3 regions of the Corynebacterium aquatimens genome follow, and region 3 is predicted to be linked to each of the others. Evidence: riboswitches for the same ligand, from Rfam matches in the RefSeq annotation. Region 3 holds a riboswitch; each other region holds the start of a gene.

Region 1 (3,270 bases), 690 kb from region 3:
CTTTGGGGCTTTTAATATCAGCCCGGTCTGCCAAGACCGCGATCTCGGTTGCCCAATGCTGCTCAACTGCCATGACCGACTTGATGTCCGCCCCCGCAGATTTGGCAATGGTCAATCGATCCTGGGTTCCCATCCCGAACGTCGCCTGGCCGGAGTCCACCAGAACATCGGTGCCGGCTTCGTTGTACGGCAGGATCTCCACGTCGATCCCGGTGTCTTCGAAGAATCCCTTCGCCTTGGCCACGAATAACCCGGTCTGGTTCGTGTTCGGCGTCCAGTCCGGAGCGAAGAGGATCTTCTCCCCCTCGCCCGCGCCGCCGTCGCTGCACGCCGCGAGTGTTGTCGCGAGCGCCGCGACGGTGAGCAGCGCCATCACCATGGCAAAGAACTGGGATACCCGGGATCTCGTGTGAGTCATGGCTGCATCCTATCGGCCGGGGGTGACACCACCGGACACGTGCCTAAGCACTTATCCACAGGGCAGACATTTGCTCAGCAACACCCCGGGGATCTTCTGCTGCACAGATCGCGGACACCACCGCCACCGCGTGCGCTCCCGCCTGGCGAAGGCCAACGATGTCTCCGGCACCGACACCGCCAATCGCCACCGTCGGCACCGGCGCAATGCGGGTGAGCTCGCCGAATCCCTCGATGCCGAGCGCCGGCGGGTGGTTTTTCTTCGTCGCCGTCGGCCGGATAACACCAACACCGACGTAGTCCACCGTTCCGGCAGGCCAGGTGCTGATCTCAGCGAATTCCTCCCGGTTGCTCGCCGACAGGCCCACGACAGCGTCCGGCCCGAGATGCGCACGCGCCACCGTTGCGTCCTCATCGGATTGGCCTACGTGCACACCGTCGATAGGAATGCCCCGACGACGCGCTTCCACCGCAGCGTCTAAGGCGTCATTGACCACGAGCGTTGCGCGGCCATCAATTACGCCCGCCAGCTCCTCGAGTTGGCGCACAAGATCATCGCGGCCTGCATCTTTATCGCGCAGCTGTACCGTGGTCACCCCACCGTCAACGGCCAGGCGGACCGTCTCCACAACGCCACGCTCACCGCATAAAGCCTTGTCCGTGACCAGGTAAATACCTTCTGGAATATTCATTAGTTCTCACTCGTTGTCGTTGCGCTGATGCTCGTCACCGCGGCGAGGTCATCCGGGGTCACGGACGACAATTCGTCGATAAGCGCGACTGCGAACGTGCCGGGGCCGTGAGCCTTCGCCGCGGCGCGCTCCGCGACGAGCGAGTAGAACGCGTGCGTGGCCGCAACCGCCTCGAGCGCCGAAGCCTCACCGCGGGCCCCCAAAAATGCCGCGATCAGCGCGCCGAGCGCGCACCCGCCGCCCGTGACCTTGGTCAATAACTCACTACCGCCATCTACCCACACCGCGTTCTGACCATCAGTGATGAAGTCTTTCGGTCCGGACACCGCAACGACCGCGCCGGACTGCTGCGCCAAAGCGACGGCGGCCTCCACCGCGGCATCGACCTCATCGGAAGACTCCACGCCGCGGCCGCCCGCGCCCGCACCTGCAAGCGCCATGATCTCGCTGGCGTTGCCACGAATCGCCGTCGGACCAGCCGCGACCAGCTCGCGGGCGAGCTCCGTACGCACCGGCAACGCGCCGACAGCCACCGGGTCCAGCACCCACGGTGTGCCCGCCTCCGCGGCACCCGCCACTGCCTCACGCGACGCCTCCCGCTGCTCCGGCGTCGGCGTACCCAGATTGATCAGCACACCGCTAGCGATACCCGCGAACAGACCCGCCTCCCCCACGATGTCCGTCATCGCCGGCGCCGCACCCGACGCCAACAGCACGTTCGCCGTGAAATTGGTCACCACCGAGTTAGTAATGCACTGCACCAAAGGGGTCTGCTCCCGCACTGCTGCCAAAAGCTGCGCCGCACCCGCATTTGTCACCGTCATTTGCCGCTCCCATTCTTCGTTCGATTTCTTAAACGCCAACGAAGAAACGCGCGGTCAATGCACCCGAACATCCCTTCGCCAGCATTACCTGGATCAGGTTCAACGGGTATTTCTCAGCCGCACGCACAAGACCCGCGGCACCCCGTGTCCTTATAACACAGTAGCGCAGCGGGCCAACAACGAAGCGAATTACGCTCTTCTTACCTGCGGAACGGTACCTGCGCATTCATAAACAACGCACCCACACCCAACACAACCGCCAACGCCGCGACAATCCCCCCAACAATCGATAGCGTGCGCCCCAACTCTGTTGGCGTGCCATCCGCGCTGCTCAGCGCGTTCCCGCCGCCCTGGTTGCCCGTGCCGCCTTGGTTGCCCGTGCCGCCTTGGTTTCCGGTGCCGCCTGTAGGCGTGTCTTCTCGCGGCTTCGACCGATCCACCAACGTATCCATGGGCTCAATGGAGAGGCTGCCAGTTGCCTTCGCTCTGCTGTTATCGGTGTAAACAATTGTGACTTCATAGCTGGCATAGAATTGCGCCGGGTAGATCGCTTCGTTACCGAGGGTTATTTCGCCCCTCGCTTTTCCGGCAGAATATGTTTTCAACGTGAAGATGACGTTTTCTTGACTGCTCCGCTTGTCTGTGACCTCTTCAATTGCCTTGACGGACTTCCCGCCAATGCCGTCATCAACAGTGACTTCAAACGATTGAGTGACCGGTCCGGCCTTTTTGACCGAGCCATACATTGTTACTGGGTAGATCTCCGAGTACTTTTTGCTGGCAGTCGGCGTTTCGGCTGCAGCCACCCCAGGCGTAACCGGGGCAGCGGTGGTGAACGTCAGGGCCGCAGCGAGTGCGGCTGCCATAATCTTCTTCACGGTGATCCTCCACATCGGACGCGCTTCCGGGCATGCACTGCACGGGGTGCGCGCCGCCCGACTTCATACGACCTTCATAAGACATTGACTATTAAGTCGGTTCTGTCTGCTAAGTCTAAACCACCGCGTCAACCGTTACATAGACTTCATTTCGTGGGCTTCATTTGATTGGCAGTGCCAATCACGTATTTTTTTCCCGCGCGACCAGCGTGTTTCCGCGGCAACTACCGCTGATTGGCACTGCCAATCACGCAACCGCGTTGATCCCCGTGGACCGCCCCCCGAAAGTTAGACACTCACCGTGTTTAGCTAGCCAACATGGTGCAGGCCACGAATTCTTCAACTCAGCAGCGCGGCCTGCCTAGTCTCGGAAGATTTCAGCCAGGAATGCCGAGGAATCCGGAAACGCCACGTTAGGTGTCGTGCCGTGGTCAGACAGGTACCACTTCACATCCACGC
Region 2 (3,270 bases), 1.1 Mb from region 3:
TCAAGTGCCTGCTTGACCTCGCCGACGAAGTCATCGCCGCCGTACATGGACAGCCACGCGTTGTACGGGTGGTCGGCGTGGTTGTTCTCAGCGAGGTGGAGGCCCACCTCAGCGTAGAGCCAGAAGCACGGCAGGACCGCCGCAGCGCCGACAGCGTATTCTTCCACGGCGGTTTCAGACACCAGGAAGTCCGTGTACGCGTTGGTAACCGGGCTGGGCCGGGACGACGCGTGATCCAGGTCGTGCTGGGCAAACCAGGTGCGGTGCAGCTCAGCCTCGGCGTGGATAGCTTCGGCGGAGGAGTTAGCCCACCAGACCTGGTCATCAGGGGTGTGGGCCTTGATTCCAACCTGGGCCAAAGCGCGGGCGTACTCTTCCAGGTAGTGCGCGTCCTGCAGCAAGTAAAACTCAAAATCGTCTTCAGCCAAGTCGCCGGAGCGCAGCGCTGTGATGAACGGCAAGTTCAACGTGTCGGGCCAGACCTTGGCAGCAGCGCGGTCCCAGAGAGCCTGGGTGTGGGGGCCGGCGGCCGGGATCTTGGCAGCAAGAAGCTGGCCGGTCTCACCCGCTGGGCGGTCACCGGACAGGTCCCACGGCTGGGTGGACGCTGCAGCGGCAAGACGTCGCGCGCGGTGGGAATGGTCGACGGGGCCGTTGCCCTTGCCAACTCCAAGCGCATCGGCGTTAGCGATGGCCTCGTAGAGCCAGTCCGAAGCCCAGCGAACCGCCGCGGCCGAACCAGCCCCGGACCCAGCCTCAGAGCCGAGCGCCAGGCGAGTGGCCAGCGCCGACGACAGGGAGCAGCCGGTGCCGTGGGTGTTCTTCGTGTCCACGCGGGGCACGCGGGCAACCTCGACGGATCCGTCGGGGGAGACCAACGCGTTGGAGGCATCACCGCTGAGGTGGCCGCCCTTGACCAACACAGCAACCCCGGTTGCGGCGGCGTACGCTTTGCCCTGTTCTACCGCTTCGTCGAAGTCCGCGGCGGGCTCGTTCTCCGTGAGTACGGCCAGCTCCGGGATGTTCGGGGTGACCACGGTGGCGTGGTCGCGCACGAATTGGCGCAGCGCAGCCTCGGCATCCTCGCTAAGCAGGCGGTCGCCGGAGGTGGCCACCATCACGGGGTCAACGACGACCACCGGAACTTCGCGTCCGGCCAGGGCCTCACTGACAGTGGCGGTGGTTTCGGCATCCCCCAGCATGCCGATCTTGATGGCGTCGACCTCAACGTCGTCGAAGACCGCGTCGAGCTGCTCTTTCAGGAACTCCTGCGGTGGAGTGTGGATGGAGCGCACCCCCTGGGTGTTTTGCGCCACCAGGGAGGTGACCACGCACATTCCGTATCCGCCAGCAGCGGCGATCGATTTCAGGTCGGCCTGGATACCAGCGCCACCGGTTGGGTCAGTGCCGGCGATGGACAGGACTCGGGGGATAGCAGTAGTCATAGCGACATCCTTACGCGAATTCGAGTTCGTTCAAGTTCAACGGGTGTGATCTCAGCCCGGCCTTTGAGAGGGGGCTGGGCACCCCGTGTCTTGTTGGGCAATCATACGCGAGTTGTAACGGCCCGCCTTAACCGACGGCGGTGGCAACGGCCGCGGCGAAACGGTCGTAGTCCGCGCGGATGCCCTCTAGCGGTTCTACAACGGCCGCGTGAGAAATCGCGGCCACTTCTTTGCGCATAGCTTGCCGGGTGCGTCGCTTCACGCCGGAGCCGATCACTCCGCCGAAGACGGTGGTGATCAGGCCAATGATCAGCCCCGCAAGGAGTCCAGCCATGATCAGCAGTGTTGGTATGGGCCACCCTTCGACCGTGGGCACGAGCTCGCTGCCAAGCAGTGGCACGAGAACGCCCGGTATGAATGCAACCAGCAGGTACCAGACAACACCGGCTAGCGCCGCGATCAGCGCGAGCCATTGGATCACGGTCAAAAGGAACCATCCCCGCGAAGGTTCAGCGGGGAGGCGAGTGCGGGCGACGGCACGGTCGAGTTCGCCCGGCAGTGCTTGGGAGATCTCCTCAGTGCGGTCTGCCACCGCCGCGGACCACGCATGGGGCAGTCCATCTGCGGCAGCCGTGGAATAGTCGCGCAGTCCCTTGTTCGCCACCGCCTTGCCGGCGGCATCCAATTCCGGCAGCGACGTGCGGTGCACGCCCACGTCATCAGGCTCCTCCCGCAGACCCAAGCGGCGCAGGGGATCGGGCCGGAACTTCGTGATCCAGCTGGTCAGCAGCCACCCGGTGCGCTCATGCAGGCGTTTGCGGTAGGCCGCGGCGGTGGTCGTAGAAATCCGTTCGACCCCGGCGGCTTTCGCCAAAGTGTCGTCGAGGGCACGCTTCGCTCGCTTATCGACGCCACCCGCCGCCCGCGTCGGTACATAGTCGTCCGTCACCGCGCGTATATCGGCCTCAATGCGGGCGGTCTGGGCGGTGTGAGCGCGGGCGACTTTTGCAATCGCGCTGCGCAGCGTATCGATGCCCTCCCCAGTGCGCGTGGAGGTAGGGATGACGGACACGCGGGTGAGGCCGTCGTCGATAAGCAAGTGCTCAAAATTGCCCGCGACCGTATCCACGTCGTCGACGTGCAGCAAATCTGCTTTGTTCAGCACGGCGAGGGTGACTTCGGCGTGGCCGGCGTGGGGGCGGATGAACTGGTCGTGGATGACGCTGTCGGCGTATTTTTCGGGGTCCGTGACCCAGACCAGAACGTCGACTTGTCCAGCGAGGCGCTGCGCGATTTCGCGGTTGGACGCCTCCACCGAGTCGAAGTCCGGGAGGTCGAGCAAGATGAGCGGGCCAGCGCCGGGGGCGAACTCGCCCGGGCGGGTGCGGCGGTCCTCCACCCCTAGCCAGTCCAGCAGGGCTTCGGACCCCTCCGGGCCCCAGATTGCCGCGAGAGGGGACGACGTGGTCGGGCGGCGCGCAGCTGCCTTGCCTAAGTCTTCGCCCACGACTGCGTTGAACAGGGAGGTCTTGCCGGAACCGGTGGCTCCGAAAAACCCAACGACGGTGTGTTCAGCAGACAGGGCACGGCGTTCCGCGCCCGCGCGGGCGATGGAACGGAAGCGGTCAACCTCGCTGGCGGGCAAGTAGGGCGCGCCGATGGAGGCGGCCTCATCCAACGCGGCAAGGCGGTCGCCGAGGGGAGTCTTACGTTTGAAAAGCGCCATTAGTTCTCCCCTCCAGTCGGGCGAGGAAGCTGCAGTTGGGGGGCCGCGGTGAGGATGCCGGGGAAGCGTTCGTTGAGTGAGGCTCGCGCTTCCGCGGCG
Region 3 (3,270 bases):
CCTGTAGGGTTCGCAAGGCTCAGCGCGGTGTCTTTGGTTTGCATTGGGCGAGAACGGTCAATGCTCCCGAATTTGGGAGGACGGTTTCCCCTCTCACCTTCTTTACCCCTCATATGCGAAAGCTTAGTTGAGGTCGGGCCGGGAAGGCCTGCGGATAAACAGCCTTGGGAGTGGCCATCTCGTGGACGTGAAAAACCCGCGGGAGGGCCCGCGGGTGCATGGCTGTGGCGTGGGGAGCGCCCGCGGAATTGGCCCGCGGGGATCCCTAGTCAGCGAGGTACTCGTTGGTGAAGTAATCGGCCCAGTTGGGTGGGCTGGTCAGTTGCTTGTTCTTGTCGTCGACAAGCAGATCGGCGTCGTAGAGGAACGTACCCAGCCCAGCCCAGCGCTCTTCTTTCTGGCGGCCGAACTTGCCTTCGTCGTCGAGCATGAAGTCCTTGGACAACATGCGCTGGCTGCGCTTGAGGAAGTCCAGGTCGGTGAGAAGGTCGGCGTTTTCCTTCTGGAGAATCTCGGCGGAACCATCGGGGTCCTTCACTGCGTCTTCGTAGCCGCGCTGCAGAGCTTGAACGAACTTCTTGGCTTCTTCTGGGTGATCCTTGAGCCAGTCATTATTGCCCACGACGATGACTTGGTAGCAGTCCGGGAAACCGTAGTCGGTGTAGGTAAAGTTCTTCAGCTTCACGCCGCGGTCCTCGGCCTCGATACCTTCCCACGCAACGTAGGGAACGGTGAAGTCAACGTCACCGGAGTACAGCGCTTCATATGCAGCGGTATTCAACGTGATGTTTTCAAACTCACCTTTACCGCCGGCGGCCTGGATGACGCCACGCATGACAGCCTCATCCGACGGGAGACCGAAGCTGCCGAACTTCTTGCCGTCCAGATCCTTCGGGGTGTTGATGTCATCACGCTCAGCCAGAACGCTGACCACCGTCGCCCAGGTCTGCTCCACGGCGAGAACCGACTTGATGTTTGCCCCAGCGGCCATGGAAATCGTGGCCGCGTCCTGGAAGCTGATGCCAAAATCAGCCTGGCCGGAATCCACCATGAGGTCCGGGTTGGAGTCGTTGTACGGCAGGATTTCAACGTCCAGGCCAGCTTCTTCGAAATAGCCCTTGTTCTTAGCCACGTACAGGCCAGTGTGGTTTGTGTTCGGCGTCCAGTCAAGCGCAAAGCGGATCTTTGTCGCGCCATCGCCGGAAGCTGCGTCATCCCCGCCGGCACACGCAGCGAGTCCCGCCGCCATGAACAGGGTCATGACCAGCGCACACATCTTCTTCACTGGGTTTGATTCTCGGTTCATATCCTTCGTCTTTCTGTTCAAGACGGAAGATGCCGGGACACATCCGGAAAAATCGGCCTTGACCAGGCCATGACGGATACGCACCGCGACATTCCCTCCGCCAGTACAAACTGGATCAGGTTCGACGGGTCTTATCTCAGCCCCAACCACTCACGCCGTATTTACTGAAGTGAGCGACAGGGCACCCCGTGTCACGTGCCTTAAGTTATACCAGCCAGATTCCTTCGAACCGTTACGGCTTTGCAAATACGTAAACGGCCTGCCCTTTTGTGAGACAGTGGGGCAACGTGTTAATCTTTCACCCACGCGCGCCGTTAGCTCAGCTGGAAGAGCAACTGGTTTACACCCAGTAGGTCGGCGGTTCGAGCCCGTCATGGCGCACAAATAAGAAGGCTGCGGTCCCCCACTTCGGGAGACTGCAGCCTTATTAGTCATTCCGTTGTTCCGGTATCTACTTTTTGGCGCCGGAGCTGGTCAGGCACGAACCTTGCCAATCGCCGAGGCGCTCAGCCTTGGTCTGGATGAGGCCAGCGAGTTGCGCAGACTCTGAGATATCGCCGGGGTGAACCGCGCCGGGTTTGCTGGCGCCGGGAGTGAGCAACCAGATCTTGCCGTCATCGGACAAGTTGCGGGTTGCATCGACCAGCGCATCAACCAAGTCGCCGTCTTCAGTGCGGAACCACAACAGGACTGCATCGCACAGCTCATCGGTGTCTTCATCAATCAGGGCGTCGCCGATGGTGTCCTCAATTGCTTCAGAGATAGCCGAATCACAATCATCGTCCCAGCCGATTTCTGCGACTATTTCGTCGGCGTTAATCCCTAGCTTCTTTGCGTAGTTTTCGGCACCAGCGGCGCTCACTATGTCCCTTTCTGTTTGGTTTCTGCGTGGATTTAGATGGACCCTTGGATGGATTCTTGTTAGTTCCGATGCACGTGAGGCATCCAAGAAAGCCTTATCGCACAGAATACAGCCAGTTTCTTATGGTTTCTCCACTTAAATACTCAACTTTTAGGTGGACTTTTACGTACGCTGGGCCGTGACGTGTTGGCCAGAGTTCTCTCTGGCCCTGACACCACTACGAAACACAGATACACAACGGAGGAAAGCGAAGTGTCTGACGAGGTAAACCCCGATCTCAACGTGCCAGGTGTAACCACCCCTGGGGCTGGATCGGATTCCAACATGCCGGTGATCCGCGACGGTGTCGCCTACTACATGCACGACTCGGACCCGGAGGAGACCAACGAGTGGATGGAGTCCCTCGATGGGCTGCTGGATAACTCCAACTCGGACCGCGCACGCTATCTGATCCTGCGCTTGCTTGAGCGCGCGTCGGCACGCCGCGTTCCGCTTCCATCGCTGACGTCGACGGATTTTGTGAACACGATTCCAACGCAGATGGAGCCAGAGTTCCCGGGCGATGAAGCGATGGAGAAGCGCTACCGTCGTTGGATGCGATGGAACGCAGCCATCATGGTGCACCGTGCGCAGCGCCCCGGCATCAAGACGGGTGGCCACATTTCTACCTACGCGTCGGCGGCGGCGCTCTACGAGGTCGGTTTCAACCACTTCTTCCACGGCAAGGACGCTCTGCACGGTGGCGACCAGATCTTCGTTCAGGGTCACGCTTCCCCGGGGGTGTACGCCCGCGCGTTCCTTGAGGGTCGCCTGAGCGAGGATGACCTGGATGGCTTCCGCCAACAGCACTCCCGCCCGCAGGGTGGTCTGCCGTCCTACCCGCACCCGCACGACATGCCGAAGTTCTGGGAATTCCCCACGGTTTCTATGGGCCTGGGCCCCATGAACGCCATCTACCAGGCGCGCTTCAACAAGTACCTGGAGGACCGCGGCATCAAGGAAACGTCGAACCAGCACGTCTGGGCATTCCTGGGTGACGGTGAGATGGATGAGCCGGAGTCCCGTGGTCTGCTGCAGATGGCGGCGCTGTACGGCCTGGACA

What was found. Region 3 has a riboswitch for thiamine pyrophosphate ahead of CAQUA_RS03480 (ABC transporter substrate-binding protein). Riboswitches for the same ligand answer to the same signal wherever they lie in the genome.
Region 1: it holds a riboswitch for thiamine pyrophosphate, as region 3 does, so the genes downstream of both, thiM (hydroxyethylthiazole kinase) here and CAQUA_RS03480 (ABC transporter substrate-binding protein) in region 3, are expected to answer to the same signal.
Region 2: it holds a riboswitch for thiamine pyrophosphate, as region 3 does, so the genes downstream of both, CAQUA_RS09735 (bifunctional hydroxymethylpyrimidine kinase/phosphomethylpyrimidine kinase) here and CAQUA_RS03480 (ABC transporter substrate-binding protein) in region 3, are expected to answer to the same signal.

The regions. Positions count from the first base shown of each region.
Region 1 covers NZ_CP046980.1:64,171-67,440, reverse strand. Annotated here, with positions in the region: gene CAQUA_RS00220 (ABC transporter substrate-binding protein) at 1-418, opposite strand, end outside; gene thiE (thiamine phosphate synthase) at 462-1,109, opposite strand; gene thiM (hydroxyethylthiazole kinase) at 1,109-1,933, opposite strand; TPP riboswitch at 1,987-2,088, opposite strand; gene CAQUA_RS00205 (hypothetical protein) at 2,134-2,811, opposite strand; gene CAQUA_RS00200 (lipase family protein) at 3,173-3,270, opposite strand, start outside.
Region 2 covers NZ_CP046980.1:2,144,779-2,148,048, reverse strand. Annotated here, with positions in the region: gene CAQUA_RS09735 (bifunctional hydroxymethylpyrimidine kinase/phosphomethylpyrimidine kinase) at 1-1,445, opposite strand, end outside; TPP riboswitch at 1,436-1,541, opposite strand; gene CAQUA_RS09730 (GTPase) at 1,573-3,171, opposite strand; gene CAQUA_RS09725 (GTPase family protein) at 3,171-3,270, opposite strand, start outside.
Region 3 covers NZ_CP046980.1:750,988-754,257, reverse strand. Annotated here, with positions in the region: gene CAQUA_RS03480 (ABC transporter substrate-binding protein) at 266-1,306, opposite strand; TPP riboswitch at 1,381-1,505, opposite strand; tRNA gene CAQUA_RS03475 (tRNA-Val) at 1,615-1,687, shown strand; gene CAQUA_RS03470 (DUF3052 domain-containing protein) at 1,758-2,168, opposite strand; gene aceE (pyruvate dehydrogenase (acetyl-transferring), homodimeric type) at 2,493-3,270, shown strand, end outside.